One region of the Bacillus aerius genome, then DNA from elsewhere that is predicted to be linked to it. Evidence: riboswitches for the same ligand, from Rfam matches in the RefSeq annotation. Region 1 holds a riboswitch; each other region holds the start of a gene.
What was found. A riboswitch is a leader RNA that binds a small molecule or an ion and turns the genes downstream of it on or off. The one in region 1 is predicted to bind S-adenosylmethionine.
Positions count from the first base shown of each region.

Region 2: it holds a riboswitch for S-adenosylmethionine, as region 1 does, so the genes downstream of both, mtnW (2,3-diketo-5-methylthiopentyl-1-phosphate enolase) here and M2353_RS05525 (bifunctional homocysteine S-methyltransferase/methylenetetrahydrofolate reductase) in region 1, are expected to answer to the same signal.
Region 3: it holds a riboswitch for S-adenosylmethionine, as region 1 does, so the genes downstream of both, M2353_RS18310 (sugar ABC transporter substrate-binding protein) here and M2353_RS05525 (bifunctional homocysteine S-methyltransferase/methylenetetrahydrofolate reductase) in region 1, are expected to answer to the same signal.

Region 1 covers NZ_JARYHO010000001.1:1,092,088-1,098,557, reverse strand. The annotation lists gene M2353_RS05550 (DegV family protein) at 1-485, shown strand, start outside; gene M2353_RS05545 (methyl-accepting chemotaxis protein) at 527-2,176, opposite strand; gene M2353_RS05540 (BMP family lipoprotein) at 2,173-3,150, opposite strand; gene M2353_RS05535 (CvfB family protein) at 3,308-4,156, opposite strand; gene M2353_RS05530 (YajQ family cyclic di-GMP-binding protein) at 4,383-4,874, shown strand; SAM riboswitch class I at 4,956-5,074, shown strand; gene M2353_RS05525 (bifunctional homocysteine S-methyltransferase/methylenetetrahydrofolate reductase) at 5,153-6,470, shown strand, end outside.
Region 2 covers NZ_JARYHO010000001.1:1,300,825-1,307,294, forward strand. The annotation lists gene mtnK (S-methyl-5-thioribose kinase) at 1-316, opposite strand, end outside; gene M2353_RS06715 (pyridoxal phosphate-dependent aminotransferase) at 722-1,912, shown strand; SAM riboswitch class I at 1,957-2,058, shown strand; gene mtnW (2,3-diketo-5-methylthiopentyl-1-phosphate enolase) at 2,158-3,375, shown strand; gene M2353_RS06725 (2-hydroxy-3-keto-5-methylthiopentenyl-1-phosphate phosphatase) at 3,376-4,071, shown strand; gene M2353_RS06730 (methylthioribulose 1-phosphate dehydratase) at 4,035-4,667, shown strand; gene M2353_RS06735 (1,2-dihydroxy-3-keto-5-methylthiopentene dioxygenase) at 4,684-5,214, shown strand; gene M2353_RS06740 (aspartyl-phosphate phosphatase Spo0E family protein) at 5,516-5,758, shown strand; gene M2353_RS06745 (sporulation kinase KinD) at 5,810-6,470, opposite strand, start outside.
Region 3 covers NZ_JARYHO010000001.1:3,519,229-3,525,698, reverse strand. The annotation lists gene M2353_RS18320 (branched-chain amino acid aminotransferase) at 90-1,181, opposite strand; gene M2353_RS18315 (right-handed parallel beta-helix repeat-containing protein) at 1,541-2,968, shown strand; SAM riboswitch class I at 3,086-3,195, shown strand; gene M2353_RS18310 (sugar ABC transporter substrate-binding protein) at 3,369-4,487, shown strand; gene M2353_RS18305 (sugar ABC transporter ATP-binding protein) at 4,560-6,056, shown strand; gene M2353_RS18300 (ABC transporter permease) at 6,053-6,470, shown strand, end outside.

The DNA of each region.
Region 1 (6,470 bases):
GTTATGGACTAGCTGTCAAACACGCTCAATCACTTGCCATTGACGGAAATACAATACAAGAAATTGAAACGTCTGTAAAGCATTTTTGTGAATCTTTACAACATATTTTTACTGTAGACGATTTATCGTATTTAGCAAGAGGCGGAAGAATCAGTAAAGCGTCCGCATTTGTTGGCGGATTGTTAAGTATTAAACCCATTTTACACGTTAAGGATGGAAAACTGATACCCCTTGAAAAAATTCGTGGCCGTAAAAAATTGTTGAAACGCATTATCGAGCTGATGAAAGAACGCGGATCTGACTGGTCTAGTCAAACTGTTGGCATTAGTCATGGAGATGACCCTGCACTTGCAGAAGAAATGAGACAATTAATCGAAGCCGAATTTCATCCAAAAGAAATCGACATCCAGGTCATCGGCGCGGCTGTTGGGTCCCACTCAGGCCCTAGCACACTTGCCATCTTCTTTACAGGCAGCCCATCATAAAAAGCACCCTTCCCTGAAACATCACGGGAAGGGTGCTTTTCTTATGATAGCTTAAATCGGTGAACGGTTTCGTTTAACCTTGCTGTCATACTCATCAGTTCTTCTACTTGTTTGTTCATTTGATGGAAAGATTGCAGCTGTTCGTTTGCCGAGGCAGAAATTTCTTCGCTGCCCGCTGCCGTTTCTTCTACAACGGCACTAATATTTTCAATCGAGTGCAGCACTTGTCCGCCAAGCTCTGTTGATTGAATAATTTGGTCATTTAAGACCGCCATTTCTTGCTTAATATGTTGTGCTTTTGTTTCTATATCTTCAAAGGAGTGTGAGGTTTTGTCCATTGCATCTTGCTGCTGAAGTGATAGCTTGACCCCTTCTTGTACAGTTTGGCTAATGGATTGAATGCCTTTTTCAATATGACTCACCATGTCAAAAATTTGTCTTGTTGCACGAGACGATTCATCTGCCAGCTTACGAATTTCGTCCGCTACGACGGCAAACCCTTTGCCAGCTTCTCCTGCTCTTGCCGCTTCAATCGCCGCATTGAGTGAGAGGAGGTTTGTCTGGTCCGCAATATCAGAAACCGTTTTGGCCATTGCGGAGATTCCGCTTGCGTATTGAGTGAATTCTCCTGCTGACTCTTCAATTTGTCTCGTCGCACGTGTATTTTTTTCAATGGCTGCTTTTGTTTCTGTTAACGTGTGCTTTCCGCTTTCCACCGCTTCAATGGCATCCTCTGTACTACGGATGACTGTATGTGATCTTTCGGAATTCTTACGGCCATGTGAATCCATTTTCTCAATCAAACTAACGCCATGCTGAAGGTCTTCTGAAATCGCTTGTGAACCATTCGCCATTTCGTCTGTCGATACAGACACTTGATTGGCCGATTCCATAAGCTTTTTGTTTTCATCATCTAGCTGAATCGAGAATGATTCCACTTGGCTTGAGACATGGCTGATTTCTTGAATCAAGCTAACCAGCTGATCCGTCATTTGATTGAACGACTCATTTAAGCCACCGATTTCATCTTTCCGCTTGATGTTCATCCGCTCCACAGCGAGGTTTCCTTCGGCAATCTGTTTTGCCCGGTAAGAAAGGGATTTGATTGGTGTCACAATGGATCTCGTTAAACCAATATTTAAAAAGACGGCGATAACAATCAGCGTGAGGGCTGCGGCAGATGCGCTTGTGATGATCCTTTGCACATTGTCTGCCGCCTCCTCTAAATGATATTCATACGCTTCTTGTGCTCTTTTATTCATCGTATGCACGTCGTTTAAAACACCGTCAATTCTGGCAGCCACTCGTCTGGCATCAGAGGCATTTTTTTCACCAATGGCATTGTTTGCTTCTTGCGTCCATGTGTCAAACTTTGAATTTAACCGTGTTAGGGCTTCTTTGTTCATATTTCCTGCGTTTTTGTTTAACGTTTGCAGCTGTTTTTTCGCTGTCGATATATCGCTTTGAACGACCTCTAGCTGTTCATCTGAAAGGGTCATGGAATAATTGGTCATGGCTTGTTCGACACTTTCAAAGCTGGCCTTCGTTTTTTGTACGTTTAGTAAGGTTTGAACTTCTGTTTCGCTTGATGACTGAATCTTTGTCATGCTCACAATAATAAAGGCAATTACGCCAACCGCTAAAAGAAGTGAAATGAGTGAGTTGAGCAAAATTTTGATGCGTAAGCTCATGATGCTGCCCCCTCTTCTTTCAGAAGTGTCTGCTTCAGTCCATTTAATTTTTTGGTCAATTTCTCAGCATCTTTGAGCACCCGGATTCTTGCCATATCGATTCCGTCATTACTTAAGTCATAGACGATATGCCCGCTTTTGATTTTGCTGCTTTTAACGAGCTGTTCGCTGAATTGATAGACGACTTCATCTACTTTTTTGACCATAGACGAAATAACGGCTTTTTCAGCTGTATAATACTGATCGCTGTCCACGCCAATTGCATATTTGCCTTGCGTTTGCGCTTCTTTTAATACACCAACACCCGTATAACCGGCTGCAGCATATAAAACATCTGCTTTCTTTTTGATCATGTCTTTCGCTATTTTACTGCCTTTACCTGCATCACTAAATGTGCCAGCATACGTGGATACGACCTTGATTTTCGGATTCACAGATTTTGCGCCTTTTTGATAGCCTTGTTCAAATCGGTGGATCACCTCTGCATCGACTCCGCCCACAAAACCAATGACATCACTTTTTGTTGTCATGGCAGCAAGTGCTCCCGCTAGATAGCTGCCCTGCTCTTCTTTAAAAGTCACTGATGTGACATTTTTCAGTTCAGACACAGCATCAATGAGTAAAAATTGCTTTTTCGGATATTTTTTCGCTACCTTTTCTAAGTCTTCTTGCATACTGAAACCTACACCGATGATCAGGTCATTTCCATCTTTCACAAGCTCGGTCAGCCCTTTTTCATATGTATCGGTTTCTGCAATTTCTCTATAATCGAATTCAATGCCAAGCTCATCACGTGCTTTTTCTAATCCTTTAAATGATGAATCGTTAAATGATTGATCACCAAGACCATCATCCGTCAGCATGACACCAATATGCTTCGCATTTGATATCGGTGGTCCTCCCTGCTGATTGCTGCATGAGGCGAGTACCATGATCATCGCTGCCATCAGAAGTAATGAAATCTTCACTTTCATCCAAAAACACACTCCTTTTATCATCCTTACCCCTTATTTATCGGATTTGAGAGGCATTGTTTCAATGATAAAGTGAAGGATTTTCAGCTTTTTTCATGACTTTTTTCACTGAAAAAAACCATTATTTAAGATAAAAATAAAAAAAGCGAGCAAATGCTCACTTTTTCTCGTATGTCCATCCTTCTTTTTGGTAAACAAGATCATTTTTCATCAGATGACCTAATGCTCGTTTGAAGGCTGCTTTGCTCATTTGAAATCTTTCCCGGATATCTTCTGGATCACTTTTATCCCCGTAAGGCATTGCACCGTTTCTCGTTCTCATATAAGTTAAAATTTCTTCTGCATCGACAGATAATGCATCCTGTTTTCTAGGCAGCAGAGAAACGTTCACGGTTCCGTCCTCTTTCACTGCAATGACGCGTCCTGTCACGGTCGATCCTAATCTAGGCTCTTCCTTTCGTTCCGTGCGGTGGATAAACCCACGCACGCCTGTATCTGTCAGCATAAAAGAACCTGTCGCAATTAAGCGATAAATCGTTCCCGTAATTTCTTTGTTCATTAACGTTTCTGGCGCCTCAGTAAATAATTCACTGATCACATCTTCAGTGGCTGGTTTTGCGAACATTCTCCCGTAACTTGTCACTTTGAGCATACAGTATAGTTTGTCGCCTTTTTTCGGCCACGCTTCCTCAAAAGGCGGGAGGTGTTCAGTTGCAACAAGTGCATCCTTTGACAAACCTATATCGACAAAAGCACCCATATCTTCTACAACGTCTACGACTTCTACCCAGTCGTATGTATGTGCATTGATTTTAGGAATTTTCATCGTCGCTGCCAGTCTTTCCTCATGATCTACATATAAGTAGACCTCTACTTCATCACGATCTCCAATATCCTCTGTCATCTCACTGCGATGTAGAAGAACAGAATCTTCGCCATCTGTTAAAAAGTAGCCGTATTCCATCTCGTTATCTATTTGCAAGGTCAGTTGCTCACCTGGTCTCATGTTCTCTTCCTTCCTATCTGCCCTTAAAAGAGCGTTCGTTCATCTTTTGATTCACTTTATTCTACTATACTTCTGTCATCATGAACATCTCTAGTTCTGTTAGCTAAAGTGGACAAACTGTACTTGAATTATACCGCATGCATCTGAACTCTCCTCGATAAAGTTTCTTCTTCCCCTATGGGCATGATAAAATAGACGCAATATCTATAGTTGGAGGTCATATGTGATGGCAAAAGAAAGTTCATTTGATATTGTATCGAAGGTGGAGCTGCCAGAAGTGCAAAACGCCATTCAAGCAGCACTGAAAGAAATTAAAAACCGTTATGATTTTAAAGGAAGTAAAAGTGATATTTCACTAGAAAAAGAAGAACTCGTTCTCATTTCTGATGATGACTTCAAGCTGGAGCAGCTAAAGGATGTCCTTGTGACAAAACTGATTAAACGAAACGTACCGACTAAAAACATTGACTACGGAAAAACAGAACATGCCCTAGGTGGAACCGTTCGCCAGCGTGCAAAGCTGATTAGCGGGATTGATAAGGACAATGCCAAAAAGATCAATGCCTTGATTAAACAATCTGGTTTAAAAGTAAAGTCGCAATTTCAAGATGACCAAGTGCGTGTGACAGGAAAAAATAAAGATGATTTACAAGAAGTGATGGCGCTCATGCGCAAGGCAGATTTACCGATTGACGTCCAATTTATAAATTTTCGATAAATTTCAAATTTTCCATTGATTATTTCCGATTTTTTCGATACAGTTGATGGAAGTTCAATTCATTGACATGTTCATATCGCTTTCTTATCAAGAGAGGCAGAGGGACTGGCCCTGTGAAGCCTCAGCAACCGGTGTAGTAGAAATCTATTTTCTATGACCAAGGTGCTAAATCCAGCAAGCAACTGCTTGGAAGATAAGGAGAAGAATTTCAATACAGCCAAAAAGTCTTCTTCTTATCAGAAGGCTTTTTTTGTTACATAGAAATAAGGAGGAAACCAATGGGCCTATTACAAGACTTACAAAATCGCGTACTGATTGCTGATGGAGCAATGGGAACACTTTTATACTCTTATGGCATTGACCGCTGCTTTGAAGAATTAAATTTATCAAAAGAAGATGAAGTCAAAAGAGTGCACGAGGCATATGTGCAAGCTGGAGCGGACATTATTCAAACGAACACATACGGCGCGAATTATATTAAACTATCCCGCTATGGCTTAGAGGAAGAAACAAAACGCATTAACACAAAAGCTGTACAAATTGCCAAAGCAGCCGCTGGCTCAGCTTATGTCCTTGGAACGATCGGCGGCATTCGAACATTTAACAAAAATGCCTACTCTTTAGACGAGATTAAACGGAGCTTTAGAGAACAGCTCTATATCCTTTTAAATGAAGAACCTGATGGATTACTGCTTGAAACATATTACGATATTGAAGAAGCAAAAGCCGTTCTTGAGATTGCTCGCAAAGAAACTGCGCTTCCGATTGTCATGAACGTCTCCATGCATGAGCAAGGTGTATTACAGGACGGTACACCGCTAAAAGACGGTTTATCTGAATTATCCTCACTTGGCGCTGATGTCGTCGGCATTAACTGCCGATTAGGCCCTTATCATATGATTCAGGCACTTGAAGGCGTTCCACTTTTGCAAAATTCGCATTTATCTGTCTATCCAAACAGCAGTCTCCCCTCCCTTGAAGAAGGCAGACTCGTCTATGATACAGATAATGATTATTTCCGAAAAAGTGCACTTGAGTTTAGAAATCAAGGCGCACGAATCATTGGAGGCTGCTGCGGAACAACCCCTCAGCATATTAGCGCCATGGCTGAGGCGGTCAAAGATTTAGCACCTATCACCGAAAAAGAAGTGAAAGTATTAAAAGAAGAAATCATTTCCATCCAAGATCAACGAACAGAACCAGGTCTTGACGAGCTTGCTGTGAAAAAACGTTCGATTATCGTCGAGCTGGACCCGCCGAAGAAGCTGAACTTTGAAAAATTCCTCGTCGCAGCGAACGAATTAAAAAGTGCGGGCATTGATGCCCTCACACTGGCCGATAACTCTCTAGCTACCCCGCGTATTAGCAATGTGGCATGCGGCGCTTTATTAAAACAGCAGCTTGATATGCGTTCACTTGTCCATATCACATGTCGTGATCGCAATTTGATTGGACTCCAATCCCACTTAATGGGGCTGGACACGCTTGGACTAACCGATATTTTAGCCATCACAGGCGATCCGTCTAAAATTGGAGACTTCCCAGGTGCGACATCTGTGTATGATTTAACCTCCTTTGATTTGATCCGTCTGATCA
Region 2 (6,470 bases), 210 kb from region 1:
TATCCGAATAATAGACGGCTGGTACGAGATGAGGTGCATACTCTGACTGCTTGATGAGTGCTGCACTTTCAATTCTTGCACGATCTAATGTCAGCGGCCAGCTTTCTCCAACGACTTTTGCGTAAGGAAGGGCCTGCTTGATAATCAGTCCTTTTGCTTGTTTGTGATCATAAATATGAAAGACGTAATTTAAATTTCCGTCACCGATTTCAGTGCATGTTAAATGACTGCTCTCCTGAATCAATCCAAGTCTAATGGCAAGTGCAACTGCCGAACTTTCTGTTAATTCTTCATATGATGCCGTAAGTGTAACCAATTGCTTCCCTCCAAATCATATAAAAAAGCCTCTTTCTCCTGAGAGAAAGAGGCTTGATGGCGTGTATGCTCGAAGCCTCTCTTATCTCTCAGCACATACGTCTGATGGAATTAGCACCGTGCCCTATAAGACAATGAATTGTCTTGGCGCTGTTCTTGCTGCGCCCCACTTCACAGTGGTATTAACGGTCGGTTGCTGTTGGGGTCAAAAGGCCAAATCCCTCGCCCAACTCTCGATAAGAGAAATCAATATGTAATTGTTTCATGTCTGCTTGCATTTCTTAATTCTAGATATTATCAGAGCTGCAGTTCACATGTCAATCTTTTTTCAAAATTGCTTTACAATTCATAAAACAATCCATTACAGTGATTGTATTGTCATGTAACTTGAATAGAAGGTGAAAAAATGGAATTCCAGCAATCGGATGTATTGAAACATTTACCGAAACAATTTTTTGCGTCGCTTGTACAAAAAGTACAGAAAAAAGTGCAGGAAGGGGCAGATGTGATTAATTTAGGTCAAGGAAATCCTGATCAGCCCACTCCTCCACATATTGTGAAAGCGATGCAGGAAGCGGTAGCAAAACCTGAAAATCATCAATACTCCTCATTCCGCGGGACAGCGAAACTAAAAAAAGCTGCAGCTACTTTTTATGAAAGAGAATATGGTGTCACGCTTGACCCAAAGACAGAGATTGCCATCTTATTTGGAGGGAAAGCGGGACTAGTCGAATTGCCGCAATGTTTACTGAATCCAGGTGATACGCTGCTTGTTCCAGATCCGGGCTATCCTGATTACTGGTCAGGCGCTGTGCTTGCCGGAGCTCGCATGGTCACAATGCCTCTTCTTGAACAAAATGATTTTTTACCTGACTACCACCAATTGTCAGAGCAGGATAAGAATCAAGCAAAATTGATGTACTTAAATTACCCAAATAATCCGACTGGTGCGACTGCAACCCGGACATTTTTTGAAGATACTGTTGCGTTTGCGAGTGCAAATAAGATGTGTGTTGTCCATGATTTTGCATATGGCGGCATAGGATTTGACGGCGAAAAGCCCCTTAGTTTCCTGCAAATAGACGGAGCAAAAGAGACAGGTATTGAAATCTATACATTGTCCAAAACGTATAATATGGCTGGTTGGAGAGTCGGTTTTGCAGCAGGGAATGCCTCTGTTATCGAAGCCATTGAGCTTTATCAGGATCACCTGTTTGTGTCACTGTTTAAAGCAACTCAAGATGCAGCAGCAGAAGCACTTTTAAGCGATCAAACGTGCGTACAAGTACAAAATGATCGGTACGAAAAAAGACGAAACACTTGGATTGCTGCATGCAAAGAGATTGGCTGGGACGTCAGTGCGCCAAAGGGCTCGTTTTTTGCTTGGTTAAAGGTGCCTGAAGGGTATACATCTGAAACTTTTTCGGATGTATTATTAGAAAAAGCACATGTTGTTGTGGCACCAGGGAATGGCTTTGGTGCTCACGGTGAAGGCTACGTCAGAGTCGGCCTTTTAACAAGTGAGGAGCGGCTAAAGGAAGCCGCTGATCGTATCGCTGCCTTGCAGTTATTTGAAAAAAAGCCATTGACAACGTAAAAAAATGGTGCGATAATTCAGGCAATATTTAAGAAAATTGAATATTCTTATCAAGAGTAGGCAGAGGGACTAGCCCAATGAAGCCCGGCAACCGACTTCCATGAAGCACGGTGCTAATTCTTGCAGCAAGCGCTGAGAGATAAGATTCGGATGAATGAGACGAAACCTCTTTAACGCGCTGATCAAGCACTTAAAGAGGTTTTTTTATTGACCATATACAGGACGCAATCGAAAGGGGATTCCTAGTGAGTGAACTACTGGCAACATACGTACTAACACATCGAGAGGATGAACAAATAGACCGAAAAGCAGAGCAGATCGCACTTGGGTTAACGGTCGGGTCATGGACGGACTTGCCGCAGCTCAAAAAGGAGCAGCTAAAAAAACATAAAGGCCGTGTGGTGAGCGTAAAAGAACAGTCCTCCGCAAATGGTGGTCTGTATCAATCAGAGGTGACCATTGCTTATCCTGAGGCGAACTTTTCAGCTGATATACCAGCGGTGTTGACGACGATTTTTGGAAAGCTTTCACTGGATGGGAAAGTAAAGCTCGTCGATATCGAATTTTCGGAAAGGTTTAAAAGCTGTCTGCCAGGACCGGTATTTGGCATTGAGGGGATACGAAAGAAAGTAGGCGTGTTTGATCGGCCGCTATTGATGAGTATATTTAAAGGCGTGATCGGCCGTGATATGGAGGATTTAAAAAAGCAGCTCCGCTTACAGGCTTTAGGTGGAGTAGACTTCATCAAAGATGATGAGATTTTATTTGAAAGCCCATTAGCCCCTTTTGAAGATCGAATCATGGAAGGAAAAAAGATATTAAAAGAAACATATGAAGAGACAGGACATCGCACGCTTTATGCTGTTAATTTAACTGGTAGAACTTTTGATTTGAAAGATCGAGCAAGAAAGGCAGCCGAACTCGGGGCTGATGCGCTTTTATTCAACGTTTTTGCCTATGGACTTGATGTCATGCAAAGCTTGGCTGAAGATCCAGAGATCCCATTGCCGATCATGGCACATCCGGCAGTGAGCGGTGCAATGACATCATCTCCAGACTATGGATTCTCGCATTCTCTTCTTTTAGGCAAATTAAATCGATATGCTGGCTCTGATTTAAGTCTTTTTCCCTCTCCTTATGGATCAGTCGCCCTTCCGAAAAAAGATGCCATTGGCATTTTCGAAGCATGTGTGAAAGAGGATACAGTTCAACAAACATTTCCTGTCCCTTCAGCAGGCATTCACCCGGGAATGGTGCCGATCTTAATCAAAGATTTTGGACTTGATCATGTCATTAATGCAGGCGGGGGAATTCACGGACATCCGCGGGGAGCAACTGGAGGAGGGAAAGCCTTTCGTTCGATCATTGATGCGGTGGTCAAAAAAGAGTCTATCGAAGAAAAAGCATCAACTTGTCAAGACTTACAAGCAGCACTTGATCTTTGGGGAAGGGTAGCAGAATAAATGAAAAAACCAATTGTATGTTGTGATTTTGATGGCACGATTACGAAAAATGATAATATCATTCGCATCATGAAGCAGTTTGCTCCAAAAGAATGGACGAAATGGAAGGATGGTGTTCTAGCAAAAGAGATCACGATCCAAGAAGGCGTCGGGCAGATGTTTCAGTTACTGACGAGTGATCAGAAAGAAGCCATTCGGTCATTTATTTTAGAGGATACAGAGATTCGTGAAGGATTTGAACAGTTTGTCGATGATGTCAAAAAAGCAGACATTCCTTTCTATGTACTCAGCGGCGGTATGGACTTTTTTGTCTATCCTATCCTTGAAGGGATTGTCGAACAAGAGAATATTTATTGTAACCATGCATCATTTAAAGAAGACCATATTCAAATTGAATGGCCGTATGCCTGTGATTCAGAATGCCAAAATGGCTGTGGCTGCTGCAAGCCTTCCATTATTCGAGAACTGACGCAGGAAGATGACTTTATTATCATGATTGGTGATTCAGTGACTGATATTGAGGCAGCGAAACATGCGGATCTCACGTTTGCGCGTGATTATTTACTGAACGAATGTAAAGAGCTAGGGCTCGTACATAAAGAGTATGAAACATTTGTTGATCTAAAAGCGCAATTTGATCAAATAAAGGAAGTGAAGGAATGGCAGACGAGAAGAGTAAACGCTGGAAGGAACTAGCAGACATCAAACGTGAATTGGCACAAAGAGACTGGTTTTACGGAACGAGCGGCAATTTATCGATAAAAGTGTCGGATGATCCCATCACGTTTTTGGTGACGGCAAGCGGCAAAGATAAAAGAAAAGAAACCGACGAAGATTTTGTTCTTGTTGATGCAGCAGGCCAGCCGGTTCATCCGAATGAGCCGCTCAGGCCATCAGCTGAAACACTGCTTCACACATACGTTTATGAGCGGACGAAAGCAGGATGTTGTCTTCACGTCCACACGATCGATAACAATGTCATTTCTGAGCTGTATGGCGATAAAGGAGAAGTTCGTTTTAAAGGTAACGAAATCATTAAAGCGCTTGGTTATTGGGAAGAGGATGCAGAAGTTGCTGTTCCTATTATTGAAAACCCAGCTCATATTCCGCACCTTGCAGAGCAATTTGCAGTGCACCTGACGGACGATGCTGGTGCTGTACTCATTCGTAATCATGGCATCACCGTTTGGGGGAAAAGCGCATTTGAAGCCAAACGAGTCTTAGAGGCTTATGAATTTTTATTTACCTATCATTTGAAAGTAGCGCTTTATCAAAAGCAGCTTGTTAAATAAAAAGGAGGAAACACACATGGCGACCATTTACATTCATAATGAAGAGAACACGTTACTTGAGAACGAACAAGAGGTCCAGGCGTATTTAGAACAGCAAGGGGTCATTTATGAACATTGGGATATTGAAAAACTACCAAAACAGTTATCTGAAAAGTACGATTTAACAGATGATGAAAAGGAAGAAATTTTAACTGTGTTTCAAGAGGAAATAAAGAGTATCTCCGAGCGAAGAGGATACAAAGCGCAGGATGTGATTTCATTATCAGATGCGACCCCTAATCTGGATGAACTGCTTCAAAACTTTAAACGTGAGCATCATCATACGGATGATGAAGTCAGATTTATCGTGAGCGGTCATGGAATCTTTGCCATTCAAGGCAAAGACGGCGTCTTTTTTGATGTGAGACTGAATCCAGGTGATTTAATTTCTGTGCCCCCGAATATTCGTCACTACTTTACACTTCAAGAAGATCGTCAAGTCGTCGCAGTTCGCATATTTGTCACAACTAAGGGCTGGGTGCCAATTTACGAAGAAGAAACGGTTTAATAGTGGGAGCTGATCATTTCGCATGAGGCGGAAGATCAGCTTTTTTTTAGGAAAATAGACATAAAATGAGAGAGAAAATAGTTGATTTTGGTCTTCTGCATAGGATAAAATTCTGTTTAATCAATGTGTCAGTCCTGTCCAATTTTGAAGTTTACCCCCAGAATTCATTGGGTAAAAGGTCTTTAGGCTGTAAAAAATTAAATAAAATAAGCATATTTAATTTAATTTACAAATAAAGTATAATTTTGGTGTCGGATTATTTAGAGCGTAGACAGACGAATTCATAGCGGGAGCTGAGATCATGAATATTTATGTACGGAAAGAACAGCTATTAATGTCAATTGATGAAAAGAGAAGACAAATGGTAGAAGCTGCTCAAGTAGAAGGCTATACAGGTGAGACGACAATTAAATATAGTCAAGAACTGGACAACCTGATGAATGAGTATCAGTATCTTCTTTTTCATGAACAACAATCTGTTGCTTCCTTTCATGATCTTGTATCACAAATGAGTCTCCTTTCTGTCAATCGTCCTTCTTATTGACATCAAAAAACCGGTCTTGCCATTAGCAAAACCGGATGAATGCTTCAGCTATTAGTGTGCAGAAGGGAGCATGATGATCACGGTTGTTCCTTTATTCACTTCGCTCTCGATATCGATTGTCCCCCCATACATCGAAATGATTCGTTTACACACAACAAGCCCAAGACCTGTTCCTTTTTCCTTCGACGTAATAAAAGGGAGGAAGATATGTTTCAGCATCTCTTCTGGTATACCTTCACCTGTATCTTTCACTTTTATGATGACCTGTTCTTTTTCAGCCTCAATGACAATCTTCAAATGACCGCCATTTGGCATCGCTTCTAACGAGTTTTTCGCTACATTCAATACCACTTGTTTAATGTGATCCTTCGTGCAATACACGCCAACATCTTGAATGGTATTGATTTGCAAATCAACCTCGACATTATAAAGGTTCGCCTCAGAAAATACAATTGGCATGATCTCACTCACAATTTCTTTCACAGAATTATTTTGCCACTTTTCAGCCGTTGGTTTTCCTAGCACAAGAAACTCACTGACGATTTGGTTAATCCGTTTAATTTCTTCCTCGATGACAGAAAAATAAAGCTGATCCTCTTCTGAACGATACTTCTTTTGCAAAAGTTGAATAAACCCGCTAATGCCTGTTAATGGATTGCGAATTTCATGAGCCGTACTTGCCGCAAGTGTTCCAATGAGTTCAAGTTTTTGT
Region 3 (6,470 bases), 2.4 Mb from region 1:
ATAGATCCATATTTTCCATTATGAGGTAGCGAAGGAGATAAAGAAACAAAAAAAGAACCCTTCATCAAATGAAAGGTTCTTTCGTTTGCTTATGCCTGCTTGACGACCGAATCGACTTCTACTGTCCAGCCGAAGATATCTGGCTGAGTTCCTTTTTGGATTCCAGTAATCGCTTCGTACAATTTCTTCGATACTTCGCCTGTTTGACCATTTTGAATGACGTATGGCTGATCGTGATAAATTAATTCACCGACAGGAGAAATGACGGCTGCCGTTCCTGTCCCGAAGATTTCTTCAAGTTCACCTGACTGATGTGCTTCGATTAACTCATCAATTGAAATTTTACGTTCTGTCACAGGGATTTCCCAATGCTTTAACAGCTCAAGCACAGAATTCCGTGTGATCCCTTCTAAAATGCTGCCATTCAGTTCAGGCGTCACGATTTCTCCATTGATTTTAAAGAAGATATTCATACTGCCGACTTCTTCAATGTACTTTTTCTCGATGCCATCAAGCCACAGGACTTGTGAAAATCCTTTCGTTTCAGCAACTTGCTGTGCTTTCAGGCTTGATGCATAGTTTCCAGCTGTTTTGGCATTTCCTGTTCCGCCTTTAACAGCGCGGACAAATTCGTTTTCCACCGCAATTTTGACCGGATGGATGCCTTCTTTATAATAAGAACCTACTGGAGATAAAATGATGATCAGCTTATAGGTGCTTGACGGTGCAACACCTAAATAGGGCTCAGTAGAAATAATGAATGGACGAATATACAAAGAAGTGCCCTCTGCATCAGGTACCCAATCCTTATCAATGCGAATGAGTTCATTTAAGCCTTCTAAAACCGTTTCTGTATCAATTTGCGGGATACATAGGCGATCATTTGATCTGTTTAAGCGTTCCATATTTTTTTCGGGACGGAATAAGAGAATCTTTTGATCCTCAGACACATACGCCTTCAAGCCTTCAAAAACAGATTGGCCATAATGATAAACCATAGAAGCTGGGTCCATTGGAATCGCCTGATAAGGGATAATTCTCGGATCATACCAGCCTTTATCAATTGAATAATCCATCACAAACATGTGGTCTGTGAAGATTTTTCCGAATTCAAGTTGATCAGATTGAGGTTTTGGTTTTTTTGTTGAACTAAGTTCAACGCGGATGGGTTGTTTTGGCATCGTAAATCTCCTTGCTGTTTGATTATTTGAAAATTCTAATAATATGAAATAATTATGATTCTATTCTATACCTTCACAAAATATTAGCAATAGGTTTTCTGGAATTCAGACAAGAAAAATCTGTTAAAGCGCTTTCCTCCTCTCTGTCGTGGTTTTACTGAAGTTTCCCCTTAGAAATAAAATCCAATTTCATTATTAACTGATTAATCTGACAATTTAAAAGCGATTTGTTTTCCTGTAAGATATTCTTTCAACCATACACCTTTTGACTAGTACATTGCAAGGGGCATTGCCATATTTTAATCCTCTTTTTTTTAACCGATAAAGGTAGAAGAGAGTGGAAGGGAGCAAACAACGAGATGAAACGAATGATATCAGGCGCCTTATTGATTTTATTGATGACCGCCATTAGTTTTGGCTGTCAAGCGATGACGGAGGAGGCTGGTGCGAAGCAAGGTACTGCCTATTACGTCGCAGCAAATGGGAACGACAAACATCCAGGGACAAAGCAAAAGCCTTTCCGTACGCTGAAAAAAGCGGCAAGTATCGCGAAAGCTGGGACAACAGTTTATATGAGAGGCGGTACATACAAAGAGAGATTGATTGTCCGCCATTCTGGAACAAAGAAAGCACCAGTTGTTTTTCAAGCGTATGGAAAAGAGAAGCCTGTCATTAGCGGAGCATCTCTTAAAGGAAATCAAGCAGACGGTGGTCTTGTGAAGATTGATCAAAAAAGCTATATCACCCTGAAAGGTTTGACAGTCGGTCATATTAAAACGAATCAAGAAGATGTGACACCCATTGGTATATTCATCACAGGAAGCGGCAAAGGCGTCAAACTGCTTAACAACCGTGTGTACGACATTCAGACGACACATCAAAATGGGAATGCTCATGGCATTGCGGTCTATGGAACGAAAGCACCTGCAGCCATTGAAGACATCGAAATCAAAGGAAACACTGTGGAAAAGTTAAAGTTGGGTTTTAGTGAAGCCCTTGTGCTAAACGGAAACGTGAAAAATTTCCGCGTGACACATAATACAGTCCGGCATACGGACAATATCGGGATTGATTTAATTGGTTTTGAGAATGTCGCACCTTCTAAAAAGTATGATCAAGTGCGAAATGGTGTCGTATCTAGAAACAAAGTTTATGAGATTACGAGTGTTGGGAATCCAGCGTACGGCAAGGACATCTCCGCAGGAGGAATCTATGTGGATGGCGGGAAAGACATCGTGATTGATCATAACATCAGCCATCATAATGACCTTGGGATTGAGGTCACAAGTGAACATAAAGGGAAGATGGCCGAACGCATTCGCATTGAGCACAATCAAGTATATTTAAATCGTTATACAGGCATCTCCATTGGCGGCTATGACAAGAAGCGGGGCGGAACCACAAACACGACCATCTCCCATAACATTTTGTACAAAAATGACACAGCCGGCTTAGAAGGCGGTCAATTGCTCATGCAATATCAATCGGTGAACAATCGAATCACGAATAATATCATGACAGCCAGTGCTTCGCATTACTTAGTCGTGAATCTCTACGAAGTGAACAAGAAGAATACATTCCAAAAGAATGTCTACGATGACCGCAAAGGTGCAAAAGCCTCACAATGGGTATGGCGCGGGAAATGGCTGGAAGGCTACAAAACGTATCGCTCGAAAAGCGGTCAAGATAAAGGATCAGCACACCTTAATCCCCAATTTGTGAATGAGAAAAAATATGATTTCCGTCTTAAGGCATCATCACCTGCTAAGAAAATCATCGGCAGTTAAACAAGGTATTCGGTGCAAGTGATCATTTTAGAAATTTTCAAAAAAGTCATTGACATTGATGAGACATCACATTAAAGTAAAGAAGACATTTCAACTAAAACAAATTTCATAACGGATCTCTTATCAAGAGAGGCAGAGGGACTGGCCCTATGACGCCCAGCAACCGTTTCTATTTAAGAAATTGGTGCTAATTCCTGCAAAGCTGTTACAGCTTTGACAGATAAGAGAGGAAGACTTCCCGATACATGTTTCATGCAACGGTGATCAAGCCTCTCTTTATCAAGAGAGGCTTTTTTTGATCTCTTTTTTTAGAATCAAAAGACTGGGTTCACAGGCATATTTCCACTTCTTTACCTAGTTTTCCGATGTGAAAAATAAAACAACTTGAGGAGGAACAGCAATGAAACGTAAATATTGGACATCATCTCTTGTATTATTGACGGTCCTGACCGTGCTATTATCTGGTTGCGGTACGGGATCAAGCGCAGGCTCAAAGGCTAATGCAAACGAAAAGGTCTCCTTTGACAATGTCCCGAAGCGATTTGCAAAAGGACAGGGAGCAAAAATTAAAGTCATCCGTAAAATTGGCGGGGACGATCATACTGCTCAGTTTTTAGCAGGAACGAAGGCAGAAGGTGAAGCGCTAGGCTTTACAGTAGATGTCTACACGGCAAATGGTGATACGGCGAAGTTTCATGATGCCATTTCTCAAGCACTAGAAGAAAACTATGATGGCTTTATCATCTCTCATGGGGATGATGAGGCGACAGTCGCTGATGTGAAGAAGATCACAGCGAAGGGCATTCCAGTTGTGGCGTTTGATTCAAATCCGAAGCTGAAGGACATCAAAGGGGTCACAGTGACGTCTCAAGATGACGAGCAATTAGCAGAAAAATCATTAGATGCACTCGTGGCTGATTTTAAAGGGAAAGCAAATATTGCGTATCTTTGGGTAGACGGATTCCCTCCAATGGTGAGACGAAACAAGGTGTACCAAGAAACGCTCAAACAGCATACAGGAATCAAGGAACTTGACCGATTTGGCGTTGCGGCCTCTGATACATCAGTTCAAACACAAAATGCGGTTGCGGCTATGCTAAATAAATATCCAAAGGGTAAACTGGATGCGATTTTTGCCACGTGGGATGCATTTGCGATTGGTGCCGCAAGAGCTTTAAAAGAAGCAGGAAGAACCGAAGTGAAAATATACGGTATTGATGTGTCTAATGCCGATCTGCAAGAAATGACTGCGAAAGACAGTCCTTGGAAGTACACTGCCGCTGTCGATCCGAAGCTCATTGGCGCAATCGACGTAAGGATTCTTGCGAAGAAACTAGCTGGCGAGAAAACGCCATCTTCCTATGACCTTGAGGCCTCTCTCATTTCACAAAAGCAGCTTCAGGATGCAGGAAAGGCCATCAATATGGTCAATCTTGCAGATGAAGTAAAAGGATTCGGATCATCGACTGCTTTTGAAGAAGACTGGATGAAGACCTTGAGGAAGCATTATGCAAAATAAACTACGTGCACTCTCTTTTCATAGAGGGTGTTTCGTTTTTCAATTGACGATCAGGAGAGAAGGAGGACACCTATGACAACGCCGCTTGTTCATATGAAAAACATTTCGATTGAATTCCCAGGAGTCAAAGCGTTAGATCAAGCAAATTTCACATTAAAAAAAGGCACAGTCCATGCCCTGATTGGGGCGAACGGCGCTGGGAAGTCAACGTTAATGAAAGTTCTCTCTGGTGCTCATTCACATTTTGAAGGAACCATCCACATCAATGGCGAGGCGGCGACCATTCATACACCGAAGGATGCGGCCTCATACGGTGTGCAGACCGTCCATCAAGAAGTGGATACAGCTCTAGTGCCATATTTAAGTGTTGGCGAAAATATGATGATCCATGAAATGGAGAAAAAACCATTCGTCCGTTGGAAAGAGATTCACCGCAAGGCAGCACAGCTGTTACAAGAGATGGACATTGACATCTCAACGAAGCGTCTTGTGAGTGATTTGACACTGGCAGAAAAACAAATGGTGCTCATTGCCAAGGCTGTGTCGATCAAATGCAGCATTTTAATTTTAGATGAACCAACCGCTCCACTTAGTCATGCAGAAACAAGCAAGTTATTCTCAATGATTCATCAATTGAAAAAGAACGGCACAGGCATCATTTTTATCTCGCATCGCATGCCGGAGATTTTCAACATCTGTGATGAACTGACTGTGATGAAGAATGGAACTGATGTGGCGGCGCACCTCATTAAAGAAACCGATCCAAAGCAGGTCATTGAAGAAATGCTTGGCGCGCCATTAGAGGATCAATTCCCATCTCGTACAACGCTTGAGGATGCACCGATTGTGCTTGATGTGAAAGAGTTGCATGACCAACATAAATTAAACAACATTCATCTTCATGTGAAAAAAGGAGAAATTCTCGGGATTGCAGGACTAGTCGGTGCTGGTAAAACAGAATTGTGCAAAGCCCTATTCGGCGCCTCAGAAAAAAAGTCAGGCACTGTGCAGCTGCATGGTCAAACCATTCATATCAAGTCGCCTCATCACGCTGTGAGAGCGGGTATTGCCCTTGTGCCTGAGGAACGGAGAAAAGAAGGGATTCTAACAGAAGAAACTGTTGGATGGAACGTAACAGCTGCAAGTCTACGTTCGTTTACACGGCCGTTCAGCTTCTTACATCGTTCTAAGGAACGGAAGGCAGCAGATGGAATCGTCAAGCGGCTTGGCGTCAAGACACCTTCTCTTGAAGCGAAGGTGAAGCATCTATCTGGTGGAAATCAGCAAAAGATTGCGATTGGAAAATGGCTGTTGGCTGAGGCGGATGTCTATCTCTTTGATGAACCAACCAAAGGTGTAGACGTTGGAGCCAAAAAGGACATTTTCTCCCTCATTGCAGAACTAGCTGCAAGAGGAAAAGCGGTTATTTATGCTTCAAGTGAGCTTTCAGAAATTGCAGGAATTGCCGACCGAGTATACGTCTTATATGATGGCAGCATTGCCCGGGAAATGACGGCACCAATGACTGAAGAAGAGCTTTTATATCATTCAACAGGAGGACAATCATGAGTGAACGACAAGTTTCAGCCCCAGTTCAACAAATCAAGAAACAGCGGCCATCCTTTCATCTGTTTGATTTCTTTTATCAATATGGCACCATCTTAACGATTGTCGTATTGATTGTTGTCTTTGCGGCAGCCAATCCGGCATTTTTACAGTCAGGAAATATCATCAATATTTTACGATCGATCTCGATTGTAACCATCATTGCGGTAGGGCTGACGATCTCCCTAGCAGTGAACGGCTTTGATTTATCTGTAGGCTCAGTTGCTACGTTATCAAATGCAATTGTGATCTCCATGTTTGTATGGTTCTCGCAAAACCCACTCATTGCGATCCTTTCTGCGCTGGCGGCTTCTCTTATTGTCGGTTTGCTGAATGCTTGGATGATTGTCAAAATGAAGATTCCAGATATGCTCATGA